2 regions of the Sporosarcina sp. FSL K6-1508 genome follow, and region 2 is predicted to be linked to the other one. Evidence: riboswitches for the same ligand, from Rfam matches in the RefSeq annotation. Region 2 holds a riboswitch; the other holds the start of a gene.

Region 1 (6,217 bases), 1.5 Mb from region 2:
GTATCGAAAAATTTGTCGATATGCTTGAAATAAAAGTTACGGATACAGGTGTCGGGATTCGAGAAGAGGATTTACCGTATATCTTTGAACGTTTCTACAAAGCGGATAAAGCAAGAACCAGGGGGAAAGGCGGAACTGGCCTTGGTTTAGCAATTGCCAAAAGTATTATTGACTCACATGGCGGCAGGATCACCGCTGCAAGAGGTGAAATTGAAGGCACGATTTTTAGTTGCACCCTGCCGTTAAAAAAGATGTAACTTAATAGCTTGAATAACGACTAATTGATAGAACGGGGGAATTTCATGGACGACTCCGTTTTCCATCGGCTCTACGAACAGTACCATCAGGATGTATTCAAGTTTCTTATCTATTTGACGAGGGACCGTGATCATGCTGAAGACCTTATGCATGAAGTCTATGTGAGGGTACTGCGCGCTTACGCCGGTTTTGAGGGGAAAAGTTCCGAGAAGACATGGCTCTTTTCAATTGCTAAAAATGTAGCAATCGACCATTTCAGGAAAAATACTGTTCGTAAAAAGCATCTGTTCGATAAATTTGACTGGGAAAAGAGTGAACTTGTATCGACAGGTATCCTGCCGGAGGAACTCCTAACACTCAGTGAAGAGATGCAAGAGCTTCTACAAGCACTAAATACGTGTACTGGTGATCAGAAAATGGTTATCATCATGCGCTATTTCCAGGATCTTACCATAGCTGAAACAGCTGCTATTCTTAGCTGGACAGAAGGCAAAGTGAAGACAACACAACATAGGGCGATCAAAGCTTTACAAAAGAAATTGAATGCTCTTCCGACAGAAGGGGGGAAACTAGATGACCCACAAAGATTGGAACGACAACAAGATTGAAAATCTCCTCGGTGATATGCCCGATATACAAGATAATCGTCCTGAGTCGGAAATACTAGCACGGCTAAAGCAAGACGAACGGCTGAATGTACCCCGCCGTAAAAAGGCAAAGAAGTGGATGCCGGCGTTAGTTGCTGTGGCCGCTCTGCTTGTAATTGGCTTGCTGATCCCATCCATGTTCGGAGGGGAAGATACTGCAACGCAGATGGATAATGCTGCAGAATCTAAAATGATGAAAAGTGATAAAAGTGCCGATAGTTCAGCAGCAGAGGCGGAACCGGAAACAGCATCGCTTGCTGAAGAAAACATGGATATGGGAGCAATGAATAGATCCTCTATTATGGCGGCAGATGAAACAGGGGGGATACGTCATTTTGCCGTTTATCCTGAAGATGTAATTGACAGTACACTATTCCATTTAGGTCTTGCTGGAGATCAAGCATTGAGCATACCTGTTACATTCATCATTCCGAACAGCCGAATCAAAGACGACTTTGGTTCTATGAAGCCAACGAGTTATGATTTGTACAAAAAGTATGCAGATCGCATTGATGAAAGCGCGCTTGGTTTTCAGGAGTATCATCCTTTTAAAGGCGATCTAGCGGCGGATAATCATATAATTATCCACCAGCTGCCGAAGGATCATGGCTATGATATTTCTGCAGCTTCGATGGAAGTATATAAAAATTCTTTGCAGGATACTTTTTTCGGTTATCAGGAGGCCCGCTTTGAGAACGAAGATGGAACGGCAGCCATATTCTCTGAGGTAGGTCAACCGAGTCCGCCATTGACTTTGAAAAGTGGCCTCAATCACTCAAATTACTATATGTTTGAACAGCAAGATGGCCAGCAGTTTCTGTCATCGAACTTTTCGCAGCCCCAGCCAACACTGGATAAGGCACTGCAGCAGATGAAAGAGAACTTGAATGATGTTTTTTTGCCAGTTATCCCGAGGGATATCGATTTTGAAGTAATCTCAGATGGTGAAGTGACACTCATTAAATTTTCACGACCACTGGATTTGGATGCAATGGAATCGGAAAAAGCTATGCAGTTGGTTGATGGAATGCTTCTCACAGCCGCAAGTTTTGGCGAACAGCTGCAATTCGAGAACGTTGTCCAGGAAGAATGGAACGGTTTTGACTTCAGTCAGCCGCTACCGATTCCTGTAGGCTCTAATCCAATGCCTTTTATTTTGGAGTGAATAGTAAGCGCTTTGTAAACAGGACTGTTTACAAAGCGCTTCTGTTTGTATAGAATAGGGTTGTAACATAATATTGATTCATCTTCGGGGCAGGGTGTAATTCCCGACCGGCGGTAAAGGAAATTCATTTTTCCAAGCCCGCGAGCTTAACAGCTGATACCGGTGTAATTCCGGAGCCGACAGTATAGTCTGGATGGGAGAAGGTGAAGGTGCGGCCATCTTTTTGTGTTGTTCACAAAAAGGGTGCTTATTTAATCATGGGTAAAATGGAAAAGTTATTTTCTTTATACCTGTGTGGATTTCGAGACACCGCAATGCGTAGTGTGTCGGAAGCTGAATGTGCCTTTCAAACCCCTCGAGCCTATTTGCTTTAGGGTTTTTTTGTCGACATATATAGGATGGAACGGCCTTTCCTCTTTTGAAGTGAATCGCAAAAGGAGAGAGGAACAAATGAATAACAAAAAGTTACGAAAGATGATTCTCATCGCAATACTTGGGAGTATCTCAACTGTTTTGATGCAGTTTAACTTTCCGTTACCTGCGTTGCCCGGATTCCTGAAAATTGATTTCAGTGAGATTCCCGCGGTGTTAGCGATAATGACAATGGGGCCGGTTGCCGGCATCGGTGTTGAGCTTCTTAAGAACGTGCTGCATTGGTTCTTTTCGGGAAGTCCTACAGGTGTTCCTGTTGGTGAAATTGCAAACTTCATGACAGGTATACTTTTCATTATGCCGATTTATTTTATTTTCAATAAGTTCCGGACAACTAAAGGTCTTACGACCGGTCTGATCGCCGGTACAGTTACTATGGCTGTCGGAATGACAGTATTGAATTATTTCGTGTTTTTACCAATGTACACATACTTCCTTAACTTCCCGCCTTACACAGGTGATGCGTTATTTACGGTAGTGGTACTTGGGATTTTACCATTTAATCTTATTAAAGGTGTAATGCTTTTAATGATCTCATTGCTTCTCTATAACAGCATGAAAAAATGGATAGCCCAACAGCGTACTCAATTAGCATCTTAATAAAAGTATAAATATAAAGAAAGGTCGTCTCGGTATTTTCCGGGACGACCTTTCTAGATTCTAATTAATCTTCGTATTTTAGCGCATCACCATCAAATGGTGCGTCGGCAGTTTTGATTGAATCAGTTGGACAGCCATCGAAAGCGTCTTCCAAATCTTCCATCAGTTCTTCTGGAACTTCAGCTGTACCCGTGTTATCATCGAGGATAACATAAGCGATTCCTTCGTCGTCATAATCGTATATGTCCGGGGCGGCAGCTCCACAAGCACCGCACGCTATACATGTATCTTGATCAACGATTGTATATTTAGGCATAGTCGTTCTCTCCTCTTTTCTCCGTACAAACAATTTACTTCATCTTTCATTCTAATGATGTTGACAAGAGTTTTCAACAAAAAACATTTGTTAATCGGAGGAATTCAAAATGAATCTATCTTCAATACTATTAACCATCATTAGCAGAATAGATGGTGAACGAACAATCTATGCCGGACTTCACCTCTTACGCGGCAAACGATCAGGACAAACATTGCAAGATGTTGAATACTATGGTTTGAAAGAATTCTTTGGTATTTTACCGAAACTGTCAGCTGAACGATTTGACGAGTCCTCTCAACAATTAAAAGATAGGGGATTCATATCAACAATGCATGATTCGTTTGTCAAACTAACGGAGCAAGGTCGAACGGAAGCAACCAAAGTACCTTCCTACCGATTTAACGGCTGGGATTATAGAGGCAGGGAAGTGATATTCTTTTACAGGTTATCGCTTGCAGTACAGACTGTTTCGAATTTCAAAGCAAGAGAAAAATTGTTTATGCCCGCTCAAAAAGACCGAGATATTCAGTCTTTTGTCAAAATGGTACTACAAAATCAGCCAATCGGTGATCCTGCATTTGCAAAAGGTATCAGCGAGGAGCTTCGGCTATGCATTACTCGAAGCGGGATGGAAGAGATACAAAGAACAATCATCACCCATCGCTTGAGCGGTTATGGCCTGACTGGCTGGACGTGGGATCAATTAGCGGATAAGTTGAAACTAAATCCATTCGACATCCGTCTACTATTTATAGAAAGCCTACATATGATGTTGGCTGTTATTATCTCGTCTACCGATTTGCCTTTTTTGCGAAAAATAGCCGAAAGTGTCAAGGTTTCGACATACTTGACGGATTCGTCTGTAAAAACGAAACAGCTATTCGACCGAGGTTTTTCTCTCGAAGAGATTGTGACGGCGCGCAACTTGAAAAAGAGTACAATTGAAGATCACTTCGTTGAAATGTCTATTAACGATACAGAATTCCCCCTAATACAGTTCGTTTCCTCGGATGATGTTGAGGCAGTGGTTGAAAAAGTGCGAGAAATCGGAACCCGTAGACTTCGCCTGCTAAAGTCTGAATTCGAAATGCTATCCTATTTTCAACTCCGCCTCATCCTAGGTGCGCGAACTGGAGGAGATAACTAATGACTATTCATCAATTATTGAAAGACAAGTTTGGATTTGAACAATTCAGGGCAGGTCAGGAAGATGTCATCCGTGATGTGATTGCGGGCAAGGACACGATTGCCATTTTACCAACTGGCATAGGGAAGTCGCTTTGCTATCAATTGCCAGCCTATGTTCTTGGAGGCACTGTCTTAATTGTTTCACCGCTTGTTGCATTGATGGAAGACCAGGTGGCAATTATGAAACGGAACGGTGAAAAAAGTGTCGTTGCGTTAAATTCATTTCTATCATACTCTGAGAAAAATAGAATAATGAGGGAATTGGAACGCTATAAATTCATTTTCATATCACCCGAAATGCTGTTGCAAAAAAATGTGGCCGCTCATTTTCGAAACATTCAATTGTCGCTACTTGTAGTCGATGAAGCACATTGTATTTCTCAATGGGGATTCGATTTCAGACCTGAATATTTACGAATAGGGGAATTTTTCGAAGGGCTGAATCGACCGGGTATTCTTGCACTTACTGCAACAGCAGACGATAAAGTAAAAGCTGATATTTGCCATTACCTGCAACTTCACATGCCTGCAATCCATCAGCGTTCGCTGGACCGCCCAAATATTTCGTATTCAATTGTCAAAGTAGAGAGTGGAATGATGAAAACGGAATGGATTAAGAACCGTCTAGTAACTACGCCGGGGCCTGGAATCATCTATGTAGCGTCGCGAAAACGTGCGGATGAACTATCTTTACTGCTTCAGGAGATAGGTATCTCCGCCGCATCCTATCACGCAGGTAAAGAGCAGGAAGATCGAGCATTCATCCAAGAACAATTTATCACTGGTGAAATAAGTTGGATATGTGCTACAAATGCGTTTGGAATGGGTATACATAAAGACAATATCCGCCAAGTGATTCACGAACATGTACCACAAGCCATTGCTAGTTACATTCAGGAAGTAGGCCGAGCGGGCCGTGATGGTGAATTATCGGCGGCAACATTACTATTTTCATCCGACGATGAAGGAAGAACACGTTTCATCATCCAGGATGATATTCCTCAAGAATGGGAAATCAAACACTATGAAGGTCTTCTGGTGGAAAATTATCCTTCTGCTGAGGCTGCCGAATTGGCACGAATTAGCGAAACCGGCAAACGCGTCATAGACTACTACATCGAACGCATGCCGATAGAAGATGTCATTATTCGGATGAATGAATTAAAACGTGAGAAAGAGGCACAACTACAGACGATGCTCGGACTGATTCATACGGAAAAATGTATTCGGGAGGAGATCTTAGGTTTTTTTGGCGAGGATTGCGAAACAAAGCCGACGTTTTGCTGTTCAGTTTGCGGAACAGCAGATGATCTAAGACTTGATGGACAAAAGCCCATTATATCCGACAAACATATGATGGATTGGGATGAAAGGCTTACTCAACTTCTAGGCTAACGGCTCTGTTGTCCATTGATCTTCATTTAGCAAAATATGCTTGCTAACTACATTACTTGATTTGGACAAAAATACACCAAGGTGCATTTGATTTTTGCGACAAAATTCGTCATAATGGAAGAATAGCACGATGTGATAGGAGAATGCAGCGATGAAAAATGATGATTATAAAACTGAATTTGAAGAGCACAGGAAGGAGATCAGTCTAGACGA
Region 2 (6,217 bases):
GCATCTTTAAAACTGTCTCCGACCGCTCAAATGCAGAGATTCCAGTATGGCAATCCGCGTGATCAATGCTAATCGTGAATGCCGTTCCGTGAGCATCACTGTTATTTTCTGTCATAAGTCCTAATTCAAGCTGTCGCGATTTCTCTTCATCTATCGGCACGCAAATCAATCCACGGCCTTCTGTCGCCATAAAGTTAATCATTTCAGGTGTAGCGAATTCGCCAAGTGCAACAAAGTCTCCTTCGTTTTCTCGGTCCTCGTCGTCAACGACAATAATCGCTTTTCCTCTTTTCAGCTCTTCGATTGCTTTTTCTACGGTAGAGTACATTTATTTTTCCCCCTTAACTGAGGAATCCATTGGCGACGAGGGCATCCATTGTTAAACCGCCAGTTGGATTCTCTTTGTTCGTAGTCAGTAGCCGTTCAATATATTTTGCGAGCATATCACATTCTACGTTCACTCGATCCCCGGCCCGTTTTCGGCCGATGATGGAGTCGTCTTGTGTAACTGGAATTAATGAGATGATAAAACCTTTACCCGTCACACCGAAGACGGTCAAAGAAGTTCCATCCACAGTAACTGAACCTTTTGGGATAAAATATTTCAATAATTCAGTTGCAATACTGATTTCCATATAGATTGCATTTTCTTTTTGTCTAACCGAAATGATTTCGCCAGTGCCATCAACATGCCCACTGACAATATGACCTCCAAAACGACCATTTGCCGCCATCGCACGCTCTAAGTTAACCGAACTTCCTGTACGCAATGCTTGAAGCGTTGTCGCTTTAACAGTTTCAGGCATGACATCAGCTATAAATTGATTGCTTGAGAAATCTGAAACCGTCAAACAGACACCATTTACCGCCAGACTATCGCCTTTTTTTACATCACTAAGCACTTTGTTACAACGGATTGATAGTTGCAATGAATTCGTCGCTGGCCTAACCGCTGAAACTGTTCCTATTTCTTCAATAATTCCAGTAAACAACTGCTGTCAATCCTCCTTTAGAAACCTGGCATGCAATCGGATATCAGCCCCGATTTGTCGCATATCTAAAAAACGAAGGGATTCGCCTTCTGCCATCAAGTTCCGAGTATCGTCCATGAACAAAGAAGCACCGTTGCCGATTAATTTCGGAGCCATATACAAATACAGTTCATCTGCGAGACCTTCATTGATGAAACTGGAATGAACTCTGCTACCGCCTTCAACGAACAACGTCATGATTTCTTTATCAGCAAGACGTTTTAAAACTTCGTTCAAAAAAGATACGTTTTCTGAAATCCTTTCAACTGAAACGAGAGGATGATCAAAAAAAGCAGTTTCCGATTCTGTTGAATCGAGTGTGAATATAATCGTTTCTGCAGCGCCATCTGTAACGACATTCGCTGTTTTTGGCGTCCTAAGATGCCGATCTAAAATAACTCGAATCGGGTTCTTTCCACCATGGGGCAAACGGGTGGTGAGGAAAGGGTTATCGTGAAGTACGGTTTGTACGCCGACCAAAATAGCATCATGGGTATGGCGGAGGTGATGGACATCGGTTCGCGATGCAGCCGAAGTTATCCATTTGCTGTCCCCGTTCTGCGTTGAAAGTCTACCGTCAAGAGTTGCGGCGGCTTTCAAGGTAACGTATGGTTTCCCGTATTTGATGAAATGAAAAAATGCTTGGTTTAACTGCTCTGCCTCTTCCTGTAAAATGCCGGTAATGACTTCAATTCCAGCATCCTTAAGAAGTCCAATTCCTGTTCCATTGACGGAAGGATTCGGATCGATAGACGCAACAAATACACGTTGAATTCCAGACGAAATAATGAGATCTGTACATGGAGGTGTTTTCCCAGTATGGGAACACGGTTCCAGTGTCACGTATAAATCCGCACCACTAGAAGCCGAACCTGCCATTGCCAGTGCATGCACTTCAGCATGAGGTGTCCCAGCTTTCAAGTGCGCACCAGTCCCTAAAACTTGGCCGTCTTTCACACAAACAGCACCGACAATTGGATTCGGCGAGGTTTGTCCTTGTGCGGTACGCGCCAGGTCGAGAGCAATTCTCATATAATGTTGAGGATTCATAAGCATTCCCCCTTTCGATAATGAAAGGGCAGAGCCTGCAAGCATAGCACGTATAGCCAAAACACTTCTCCCATCCAGACTGTAACTGTCGGTGCCGGAATTTCACCAGCTCCACCGCCTTCCAAACGAGGAAGGACGGGTCACGGACTGACGAGCTATGCTCGATCACCGCCGGTAAGGAATTTCACCTTGCCCCGAAGAGTTTGTTTATACGTGCCGCTTTAAAGTTATCATACTACTTCCAGTAAATCAAAAAAAGACTCAGCCCGATTGAACGGAACTGAGTCTACTATCTATATCAGATTAAACAATCCCATTGATTCCGCGTCGTAGCTCTGGGGCGCTCCCCTGTTTATACGCTTTCGCCTAGTACATATAAAGCAATCATCATTAATTGTTCAAGTCCTCAATTTTTGTGATACCCATATACTTCGGCACTACAAGACCGACTTTAACACCTTCCATATTAACACCAAGTTCTTCGAATTCACCTTCGAACTTATCGGCATATGTTTTAGCGGTCAACGGCAACCATGCTGCAAGAGATGCATCCGCGCTACCATCCGCTACCGCCGTCCATAGCGGACCACTTTCCACTTGCATCAAGGTCACTTTATGGCCCATATCCTCTAGAACGAGTTTCATAACATTATGACTTGCGATTTCACTATCCCATGCCACATAGACAAGTTTAATCTTGTCGCCATTTACTTTGTCCACACCAGCCGTCCATTGTGCAACTTTATCCGCATTGGCATCAATCCAGCTTTGCGCCGCCACTGCTTCTTTTTCGCCTTCTTGAATAGCCTTCATTACTTCACCCATGTCCGCTTCCGTCCACTTGAACTGGGAAAGAATTTGGTGTGCTTCTGGCAAGTCATCCGCTAACCCAAGCCTTCCAATTGTGCGAATTTGTTCTTCTCCCCCGTACAGCCCCTTCGGATCATCAAGGAAATTCAAATCAAACTTTGCAAATTTCCAATGCGGAGTCCATCCGATTACAACAATCGGCTGTTCTTTATCATAGGCTTTTTTCAAAGCCGCAGTCATCGTCGCACCCGTACCTGAAATAAGTTTATAGTCTTTCAACCCATATTCCTCAATCACCTTTTCTGTGGTGGTCATAATGGCTGCCCCCGGATCGATTCCTATAATCTGATAATCAAGCGATTCTCCGATTGATTTTTCTTTATCCGTTACGGCTTTTCCAGCATTGCTACCACAAGCCGTAAGAACGACCGCAAGCAAAACAATCGCTATAAGTCCACCTACTTTTTCTAGAAATCTCATGATGTTATTCCCCCTAGTTTTTCTTCCTATATATGTTGAATATATGAATAACAGCGTAGGCGCCTTTCAAAGGGTAACCGAAGTCATAAGCCAGGTGCGAAGCTGCCTGGCTTATGACGAAAAGCATCCTCATCCCCTTGCGCCGAAGCGGGTTCAATAAAGTTCTTTATTTCAACATCTGCAATTGCCATTCAATTGAATTTACAACATACAATAAACCCGGAAAATCACTGTGAATTCCAGCGTTCTTCCGGGTTTATTGTCCTAGTGCCCGAGCTTAAATAGCACTGACATTCTATTATTTATTTTTTCAAGTCTTCAATCGAATCGATGTCCATATACTCCGGCACAACAAGACCGACTTTGACACCTTCCATGTTAATGCCAAGTTCTTCGAATTTACCTTCGAATTTATCAGCATACGTTTTATGTGTTAATGGCATCCAAGCCGCAAGCGATGCATCTGCACTTCCGTCAGCAACCGCTGTCCATAAAGGACCTGCTTCAACCTGTGTTAATGTCACTTTATAACCCATATCCTCTAAAACAATTTTCATGACATTATGGCTAGCAATTTCACTGTCCCATGCAACGTAGGCAAGTTTGATCTTGTCACCGTCCACTTTTTCAACGCCTTCTGTCCATACAGCCACTTTATCTTCGTTTGCATCAACCCAGTTTTGTGCTGCTACGTCTTCTTTTTCACCCTCTTGAATTGCTACCATTATTTCGCCCATATCCTCTTCAGTCCAGTTGAACTGTGATAAGATTTGATGCGCTTCTGGCAGGTCTTCTGCTAAACCGATTCGTCCAATTGTACGGATTTGTTCTTCCCCACCGTATACGCCTTTTGGATCTTCAAGATATTTCAAATCGTATTTCGCAAACTTCCAATGCGGTGTCCAGCCAGTTATAATGATTGGCTGCTCTTTGTCATACGCTTTTTTCAGTGAAGCTGTCATTGCAGCCCCTGAACCCGTTGTAAGCGTCCAATCTTTAAGGTCATATTCTTTAAGCACTTTTTCAGTTGCTTCCATGATACCTGCACCTGGATCGATACCAGTAATTTTATAGTCTACTGATTCGCCTACAGATTTCTCAGAATCTCCGCCTGTTTCTGTTTTACCTTTGTCATCGTCATTGCCACATGCAGCAAGTCCTACTGCAAGCAGAGCGACCGCTCCAAGTCCTAATACTTTTTTAGTTAATTTCATCGTGTAATTCCCCCTTGTTTTTTCTTTCCTGCGTGCTGCGTGATGCGATCTAAAATAATTGCTACGATCACGATGGACAATCCGGTCTCAAAGCCGACGCCCGTTTTCAATTGTGTAACGGCCCGGTAAACTTCTTCACCAAGCCCAGGTGCACCAACCATGGAGGCGATAACAACCATGGATAGGGAAAGCATAATGCTTTGATTGACACCCGCCATGATTGTCGGCTTGGCAAGTGGTATTTGCACCTTGCTCAACCGCTGCCATGTCGTGGAGCCGAAAGCTTCAGTCGCCTCGATTAAATCCTTCGGAACTTGCTCAATACCGAGCATTGTCAAACGGATTGTTGGCGGCATTGAAAAGATGACAGATGCCACAACGCCTGGAACAACTCCGATATTGAAGAAGAAAATGGCAGGCAACAGATAAACGAATGCCGGCATCGTCTGCATTAGATCCAATATTGGATTAATAATTTTCCTTGCTGTCGCCTGTTGTGAACCCCAAATACCGATTGGAATACCAATCACCAAGGCAAAGAACACGGAGGTGAGTACAAGCGCAAGCATTTGTAGCATTGGATACCAATAACCCAAGTAGTCAATGAATAACAAGCCGATTAGTGTGAACAAAGCAATGCGTCGGGTGGAAATGAACCACGCGAGCAAGGCAAAAAGCACGGCAAGTAAAATGGAAGGCACCATATCGAGCCATTCTACCGATCCCTCAACAATTCCTTTGAGAAAATTTGAAATCCCGTCAAACAATGTACCAAACGTCACTACAAGCCAATCAACACCATTGTCTATCCAATCTGCAAATGGCAAACGAGGTATAAGCTTATCCATGCGCCTTCACCCCCGTATCCGTTTGTTCGTCGGAATCGATTGTTCCGTTATTATTAATAAACTGATTGTCACCTGATAACGCCCCAATCAGTGCACCACGAATAATAATTCCTTGAATTTTTTTATTATCATCTACGACGACAACCGGTATAGCAGCTGTCGATACGACATCAAACAAATCGGTCAGCACAGTATCCGAAGTAATCATCGGAAGATCAGAAATTATTATTTCTTCAAGCGACTTCCCTGTTTCAATAGCTGAACCTGCATCTTGGGCCGTGACCGCACCCATTAGACGGTTTGCTTTGTCAACAATGTAAATCGAAGATATCCCCAACTGTTTCATCATACGGAGAGCAACCCTCGCCCCACGGTCGACTTGAACCGTATCCGCTTTTTTCATAATATGTCCCGCCGTTAACACTTTGGAAAGATCCACGTCTTCAACAAAACGTTCTACATATTCATTCGATGGACTCATTAATATCTCTTCAGGTGTACCAACTTGAACGATTTCTCCGTCTTTCATCAAGGCGATCCGGTCTCCTATACGAAGTGCCTCGTCTAGGTCATGGGTAATGAAAATAATTGTTTTCCCCATATCATTATGAAGCTGTAGCAATTCGTCTTGCATATCTTTCCGAATTAATGGGTCAAGTGCACTGAATGCTTCATCCATCAGTAAGACATCGGGTCCGTTGGCAAGCGCTCTTGCTAAACCGACACGTTGCTGCATTCCACCACTTAACTGGCTTGGGTATTGATCTTCATACCCTGCAAGTCC

Evidence for each region. Region 2 has a riboswitch for FMN ahead of ribD (bifunctional diaminohydroxyphosphoribosylaminopyrimidine deaminase/5-amino-6-(5-phosphoribosylamino)uracil reductase RibD). Riboswitches for the same ligand answer to the same signal wherever they lie in the genome.
Region 1: another riboswitch for FMN. It lies ahead of MKZ11_RS19290 (ECF transporter S component); the one in region 2 lies ahead of ribD (bifunctional diaminohydroxyphosphoribosylaminopyrimidine deaminase/5-amino-6-(5-phosphoribosylamino)uracil reductase RibD).

The regions. Positions count from the first base shown of each region.
Region 1 covers NZ_JBBOXF010000001.1:3,776,033-3,782,249, reverse strand. The annotation lists gene MKZ11_RS19305 (ATP-binding protein) at 1-257, shown strand, start outside; gene MKZ11_RS19300 (RNA polymerase sigma factor SigX) at 303-866, shown strand; gene MKZ11_RS19295 (hypothetical protein) at 832-2,070, shown strand; FMN riboswitch at 2,147-2,279, shown strand; gene MKZ11_RS19290 (ECF transporter S component) at 2,521-3,102, shown strand; gene MKZ11_RS19285 (ferredoxin) at 3,167-3,418, opposite strand; gene MKZ11_RS19280 (helix-turn-helix domain-containing protein) at 3,528-4,568, shown strand; gene MKZ11_RS19275 (RecQ family ATP-dependent DNA helicase) at 4,568-6,004, shown strand; gene MKZ11_RS19270 (LysM peptidoglycan-binding domain-containing protein) at 6,156-6,217, shown strand, end outside.
Region 2 covers NZ_JBBOXF010000001.1:2,287,732-2,293,948, reverse strand. The annotation lists gene MKZ11_RS11535 (bifunctional 3,4-dihydroxy-2-butanone-4-phosphate synthase/GTP cyclohydrolase II) at 1-328, opposite strand, end outside; gene ribE (riboflavin synthase) at 342-992, opposite strand; gene ribD (bifunctional diaminohydroxyphosphoribosylaminopyrimidine deaminase/5-amino-6-(5-phosphoribosylamino)uracil reductase RibD) at 999-2,141, opposite strand; FMN riboswitch at 2,140-2,287, opposite strand; gene MKZ11_RS11520 (glycine betaine ABC transporter substrate-binding protein) at 2,472-3,371, opposite strand; gene MKZ11_RS11515 (glycine betaine ABC transporter substrate-binding protein) at 3,674-4,585, opposite strand; gene MKZ11_RS11510 (ABC transporter permease) at 4,582-5,433, opposite strand; gene MKZ11_RS11505 (quaternary amine ABC transporter ATP-binding protein) at 5,426-6,217, opposite strand, start outside.